2 linked regions of the Methylobacillus flagellatus KT genome follow. Each later gene encodes a partner of the first gene's protein in a complex. Links are inferred from orthologs where the notes say so. Each region holds a gene or a part of one and is shown on either strand. Other genes may lie near its edges.

Region 1 (3,249 bases):
AGCCTGCTCGAGCGACAATACAGAGCCCAGCCATGTCCTGTTGGCCATGGGTATCCAGCCGGATACTGCCCGGGGTGCAATTCGCGTCAGTTTGGGCGCTAATAACGACATAGATGAGATCAATGCCTTCCTGCAAGCGCTGGAAAGCGAACTCACAAGATTGAGAAAGTTAACTGCAGTCGCAGTTTAGGAAACCGAAAAATGACAGTACGTACGCCAATTTACCTGGATTATTCAGCCACTACCCCGATTGATCCGCGGGTAGCGGAGAAAATGATCCCTTACCTGACGGAACACTTCGGCAACCCTGCCTCGCGCAGCCATGCTTTCGGCTGGACAGCAGAAAAGGCTGTGGAAAATGCGCGCGAAGAAGTAGCTAGGCTAGTAAATGCAGACCCGCGTGAAATCGTCTGGACTTCGGGCGCTACGGAATCGAACAACTTGGCGATCAAGGGTGCTGCCAACTTCTACAGCCCATCCAAGGGCAAGCATATCGTCACGGTGCAAACCGAGCACAAAGCTGTCATCGACACCGTGCGCGAACTGGAACGTCTGGGGTACGAGGCGACTTACCTAATACCCGAGCCGAACGGTCTGATTGATCTGGATAAATTCAAGGCTGCGTTGCGTCCGGATACCGTGCTGGCATCGGTCATGCTGGTCAATAACGAAATCGGTGTCATTCAGGATATCGAGGCAATCGGCAATATCTGCCGTGAGCAAGGCGTGATTTTCCATGTGGATGCTGCACAGGCCACCGGGAAAGTGCATATCGACCTACAAAAACTGCCTGTGGACCTGATGAGCTTTTCCGCGCACAAGACCTACGGTCCCAAGGGCATCGGTGCCCTCTATGTACGCCGCAAACCACGTGTACGCATCGAGGCACAGATGCACGGCGGCGGTCATGAGCGCGGTATGCGTTCAGGCACACTGGCCACACACCAGATTGTCGGCATGGGTGAGGCGTTCCGCATCGCACGTGAAGAAATGGATAGCGAGAACGTACGCATCCGCCAGTTGCGCGACCGGCTGCTAAAGGGTCTACAAGAGATTGAAGAGGTGTACGTCAATGGCGACCTTGAACACCGTGTTGCCCATAACTTGAACATCAGCTTCAACTTTGTCGAGGGCGAATCACTGATCATGGCGGTCAAAGATATTGCCGTTTCCAGTGGTTCTGCTTGCACTTCGGCAAGCTTGGAACCGTCTTATGTATTGAGGGCGCTGGGACGCTCCGACGAGTTGGCGCATAGCTCAATCCGCTTCTCGATCGGACGTTTTACAACGGAAGAAGAAATTGACTACACCATACAGCTGATGAAAAGCAAGATAGGCAAGTTGCGCGAATTGTCTCCGCTTTGGGAAATGCACCTGGAAGGTGTGGATCTCAATGCCGTGGCTTGGGCAACGCATTAACGCATACAGGAATATCCTGAGCAGCAGCCTAGCCGCTCGAAGAGACAACATTTAGATACATGCACCTGTCAAAGTGTCGGATCACCCGTTTGATAAAGCGGCATATTGACAATATTGAGGAGTAGAAAAATGGCTTATTCGGACAAAGTACTCGACCATTATGAAAACCCACGTAACGTAGGCTCACTGGACAAGAACGATCCCTCTGTCGGTACCGGCATGGTGGGTGCTCCTGCCTGTGGGGACGTGATGAAGCTGCAAATCAAGGTCAATGACCAGGGCATTATTGAAGACGCCAAGTTCAAGACTTACGGTTGCGGCTCTGCCATTGCATCCAGCTCACTGGTGACTGAACTGATTAAGGGCAAGTCCCTTGACCAGGCCATGGAAATCAAGAATTCCGATATTGCCCAGGAACTGGCGCTGCCTCCAGTCAAAATCCACTGCTCGGTACTGGCTGAAGACGCCATCCGTGCAGCGGTGGCCGATCTCAAAGCCAAGCAGGGCGCCAAGGATCAACAGGTGGCATAAAGGAGCTGGTTCATGGCAATTTCCCTGACAGAGACCGCTGCCAAGCGAGTGCAGAAATTTCTTGCCAACCGCGGCAAAGGTGTAGGCCTGCGTCTGGGCGTCAAAACGACCGGGTGCTCCGGCATGGCTTACACCCTGGAATTCGTTGACGAGATCCAGGTGGAAGATCTGGTATTCGAAAGTCACGGCGTCAAAGTGATTGTCGATCCGAAAAGCCTGGTTTACATCGACGGCACGGAACTGGATTTTGCCAAGGAAGGCTTGAATGAAGGCTTCAAGTTCAACAACCCGAATGTCAAAGATGAATGCGGCTGCGGTGAAAGTTTCACGGTGTAGTTGTTTCCCCTTGCCGATGGCCCCGTAGCCCGCTTCATCCCACCCAATCTCCGCCCTCTATGTCCACAATACAGCAGAATTACTTTGAGCTGTTTGGCTTGCCCGTCCAGTTTGCCCTGGATACGGCCTTGCTTGACCAGCGTTATCGTACATTGCAGGCAGAAGTGCATCCCGACCGTTTCGTGGCAGCCTCGGCCAACGAGCGCATGCAGTCCATGCAATGGGCAACCCAGGCCAACGAAGCTTACCGCATCCTCAAGCACCCAACCTCACGCGCTCGTTACCTGCTGCAGCTGCATGGAGTGGATACGGAAGAGGAAAGCAATACGGTGATGCCTGCCGATTTCCTCATGCTGCAAATGGAATGGCGGGAAGCGGTCGAGGAAGCTTTTGACAACGGTGACGTCACTACTCTGGAAAGTTTGCTCAAGGAGATGCGCGAACAGGCCAGAACTTTGGAGCAATCACTAGAAGACACACTGGATCGGCAGCGCGCATGGCAGGCATCGACAGAAATTGTGCGGAAACTGAGTTTCATCGACAAAATCTCCAACGATGTGGAGCATAAGATAAGCAAACTGGAAGACGAATAGCGGCAAATTATGGCTTTATTACAGATATCAGAACCCGGCCAGAGCACGGCGCCTCACCAGCATCGTCTGGCAGTGGGTATAGACCTGGGCACCACGAATTCCCTCGTGGCGACGGTGCGCAGCGGCTTGAGTACCGTGTTGCTTGATGAAGCGGGCAAGGCATTGCTTCCTTCGGTCGTGCATTACGCGGCCAACGGACAAGTCGAAGTAGGCTATGCAGCCCAGAGACAGCAAAGCCATGATCCACAAAATACCATCGCATCAGCCAAGCGTTTCCTTGGTCGCGGATTGAACGATATTGGTGACACCTCACATCTACCCTACCAGTTTGTTGACGTACCAGGCATGGTGCAGATTGAGACCCGTGCTG
Region 2 (3,322 bases), 210 kb from region 1 along the record:
ACCAGATCTATCAGCAATAAATTGACGATTCATTGATTAACAGTCAGCGCCGAGCACAATTTGGCGCTGGCAGCAGCTAAAGGAGACTCTCATCATGAGTACTGCGTTAATTGTAGGCGGCGACCAGATTGAAGGCATCAAGCAAGAACTATCCAACTTCGGTGTCACGCATATCAACCACTGGTCGGGCCGCAAGGTCGGCGACGGCAAGAAAGTCATTCCGCACGATACCGACCTGATCGTGTTGGTCACCGACTGGATCAGCCACACCTTCACCCACAAGATCAAGCAGACCGCGGCCAAGCGCGGCGTGCGGATTGTCTACACGCCGAATGGTCCAACAGCATTGCGTACTCGCTTGAAGCAACTGAATCCAGACTATGTCGCGGAGGGAGAGTGTAGCGAGGGCATTCACGCCAATGCCCGCAGGCAAGACCGTCTCTTCCTAAATTAATCTGCGCTTCATATTTATTGATACTGCCAAAGGAGTTTTACCATGGCCATTCACGCAATTAACGTTCGCAACCAGTTCCGGGGCAGGGTCAAGGAAATCGTACTAGGCCCCGTCGTCTCGGAAATTGACGTCGAGACACCAGTCGGCATTGTCACCTCCGTCATCACCACGCGCTCGGTCAATGAATTGAATTTGCAGGTCGGCACGGAAGTGCTGGCACTGATCAAGGCGACCGAGGTTTCCCTCGCCAAAGTATAGCGACCAACTGATTTAACCGCTGGTTAAACGACAAGGCCAGGAGTGCTCCTGGCCTTGTTAGCTCGCCCAGAGATACGTTCAGCGTTTCGCGGAAGCCAGTTTGGACAGCACCCCCTGCAAGACATCCACCTCGGCATAAGTATTGTAGAAAGCCAGGGAGGGCCTGACCGTGGCTTCCACACCGAAGCGTCGCAGTATCGGTTGCGCGCAATGGTGGCCAGAGCGTACCGCAATACCTTCCTGATTCAATGCAGCCCCGACCTCTTCACTCTTGTAGCCCTGCAGATTGAACGAGAGCACGCTGGCCTTGTGCTGGGCGGTGCCGATCAAGCGCAGCCCCGGCACCTTGTTCAGCGCGGCGGTCGCATAGACCAACAGCTCGTGCTCATAACGCGCAATGTTCTCTATACCCAATCGCTCCACGTACTCGAGCGCAGCTCCCATGCCCACCGCATCGGCGATATTGCCGGTTCCCGCCTCGAACTTGGCAGGCGCGCCATGATATACCGTCTTCTCGAAAGTGACGTCCTGGATCATATTGCCGCCACCTTGCCAGGCGGGCATGTCGTCCAGCACCTCAGCCTTGCCGTACAACGCCCCGATGCCTGTCGGGCCAAATATCTTGTGGCCCGAGAATACCAGGAAATCGCAATCCAGGGATTGCACGTCCGTACGCATGTGCGAGACTGATTGCGCGCCATCTAACAGCACCTTGGCACCCACGGCATGCGCCATGGCGATCATCTCCCTTGCCGGCGTCACGGTGCCGAGAGCATTGGAAACCTGGGTGAAGGAAACCAGCTTGGTGCGCGAAGTCAGTAATTTCTGATATTCGTCGAGCAGCACCTGTCCAGTATCGTCCACCGGCACCACTTTGAGCTTGGCCCCGGTCTCCTGGCACAACTGCTGCCAAGGCACGATATTGGCATGGTGCTCCAGGTGGGTCACCACCACCTCGTCGCCCTCGCCCAGATGCTTCCTGCCCCAGGTCTTGGCCACCAGGTTGATGGCCTCGGTCGTGCCGCGCACAAACACGATGTTTTCCACCGCAGGCGCATTGATGAAACGGCGTACCGTTTCACGCGCGCCTTCATAGGCATCAGTCGCACGCGCCGCTAGCTCATGCGCTGCACGATGGATATTGGAATTCTCGTGCTGATAGAAATAGGACAGGCGGTCGATCACCGCCTGCGGCTTCTGTGTCGTCGCAGCGTTATCCAGCCAGATCAACGGCCTGCCGTTCACCAACTCACTCAGGATAGGAAAATCCTTGCGCACCAGACTGACGTCGAACGGCGGATGGGCCGAAGCTGCTACATCCGGTATGCCGGGACGCTCCGCGACAAAATAGTAAGGCGATGCATTGCCAGCGCCTGGATTTCCCGAGCCATGCGGGTACAGGCTATTGACAGGTAAAGTCAGCAAACCTTGCAGATCGACTGGATACGGGATATCCACGCCGCCAAGCAAACTGCTGATATCCAGCCCTGGGAAGGCAGGCGCAGGCCCAACGGCCTCAACCCGCTCCTGGCTGAATTCCGGCGGTAGCCGGGACGGCGACACCCCGAGGCTGGGGGGCGTGACCTGCGCAAGCTCAATACCGGGAACGACATTGGCCGCAGCGGGCGCGCCCGCCGGCAATGCAGACACTGCGGAAGGGACGGGCGGCACGGGTGCCCCTATTCCCGGGCTACCGGCAGCATATGGCACAGCGGAATCCGTCAATGATGCCGTGGAAGGAAGTTCTGGCGCACCATGCGGAAAACCTTCGGCATAGATTTCATTGGCAATACGGGTCAGCTCGTCAATATCCAGATGCCCGCTTGCCTGCGCCTCCCGCCCCACCACAATGGCCGCGGCCATGCGCGGATGCTCGCCCGGGAATGCTGCCAGGATGGCTTCGGGCTCAAACGATGACAGGTCGTGAATGTTACTTGTAGTCATAGTAGTTGCCTACGTCGACATTCTCGAGCACGGCAATCGCATCTTCGGTCAATACCGCCAGCGAGCAATAAAGGGAAACCAGGTAGGAAGCAATCGCCTTGTGATTGATGCCCATGAAACGGACGGACAACCCCATGCTTTGCTGGCCTGGCAGGTTGGGCTGGTACAGGCCCACTACGCCCTGGCGGCTTTCGCCGGTACGCAACAGCAGGATGTTGGTCTTGCCCTTGGTCACCCGCAGCTTGTCGCACGGAATGATGGGGATGCCGCGCCAGGTGATGAACTGGGAACCGAACAGGCTGACAGTCGGCGGCGGCACGCCGCGGCGTGTGCACTCGCGGCCGAAGGCTGCAATCGCCTGCGGATGCGCGAGGAAGAACGCTGGCTCCTTCCACACGCGGGAAATCAATTCATCGAAATCGTCCGGCGTGGGCGAGCCGCTGCGGGACTTCACTTTCTGCCCGTCTGCAATGTTGTGCAGCAAGCCGTATTCCTTGTTGTTGATCAGCTCGCTTTCCTGGCGCTCCTTCACTGTCTCGATGGTCAAACGCAACTGCTCGCGGATCTGGTTGTGCGGACTGCTGTAGAGATCTGAAATGCGAGTATGCACATCCACCACGGTATTCACGGCATTCAGCACATACTCGCGGCCCCATTCTTCGTAAT

What was found.
Region 2: the proteins of iscU (region 1) and MFLA_RS03155 are in contact, whole or in part, in a solved structure (PDB 5XT5), measured with the Bacillus subtilis proteins. The link is inferred for Methylobacillus flagellatus KT from one-to-one orthologs.

What each region holds. Positions count from the first base shown.
Region 1 is NC_007947.1:852,344-855,592, reverse strand. The notes cover bases 323-3,249. They hold iscU (Fe-S cluster assembly scaffold IscU), read left to right. Parts: upstream 323-1,548; coding sequence 1,549-1,950; downstream 1,951-3,249. Other genes in these bases: hscA (Fe-S protein assembly chaperone HscA), read left to right, coding at 2,889-3,249; hscB (Fe-S protein assembly co-chaperone HscB), read left to right, coding at 2,346-2,879; iscA (iron-sulfur cluster assembly protein IscA), read left to right, coding at 1,963-2,286; MFLA_RS04130 (IscS subfamily cysteine desulfurase), read left to right, coding at 323-1,419. Also shown: MFLA_RS04135 (cysteine desulfurase family protein), read left to right, coding at 1-190; more of MFLA_RS04130, read left to right, coding at 202-322. UniProt on the Bacillus subtilis protein: Part of the SUF-like system that mediates the biosynthesis of iron-sulfur (Fe-S) clusters. Acts as a sulfurtransferase and thus transfers sulfur from SufS to SufB.
Region 2 is NC_007947.1:647,132-650,453, reverse strand. The notes cover bases 224-3,223. They hold MFLA_RS03155 (family 2A encapsulin nanocompartment cargo protein cysteine desulfurase), read right to left. Parts: upstream 2,657-3,223; coding sequence 791-2,656; downstream 224-790. Other genes in these bases: MFLA_RS03150 (family 2A encapsulin nanocompartment shell protein), read right to left, coding at 2,643-3,223; MFLA_RS03160 (TOBE domain-containing protein), read left to right, coding at 497-712; MFLA_RS03165 (DUF2325 domain-containing protein), read left to right, coding at 224-454. Outside these bases: MFLA_RS03170 (sulfate ABC transporter substrate-binding protein), read left to right, coding at 1-20; more of MFLA_RS03165, read left to right, coding at 95-223; more of MFLA_RS03150, read right to left, coding at 3,224-3,322. UniProt on the Bacillus subtilis protein: Type II cysteine desulfurase that acts as the initial step in the SUF-like Fe-S cluster assembly pathway.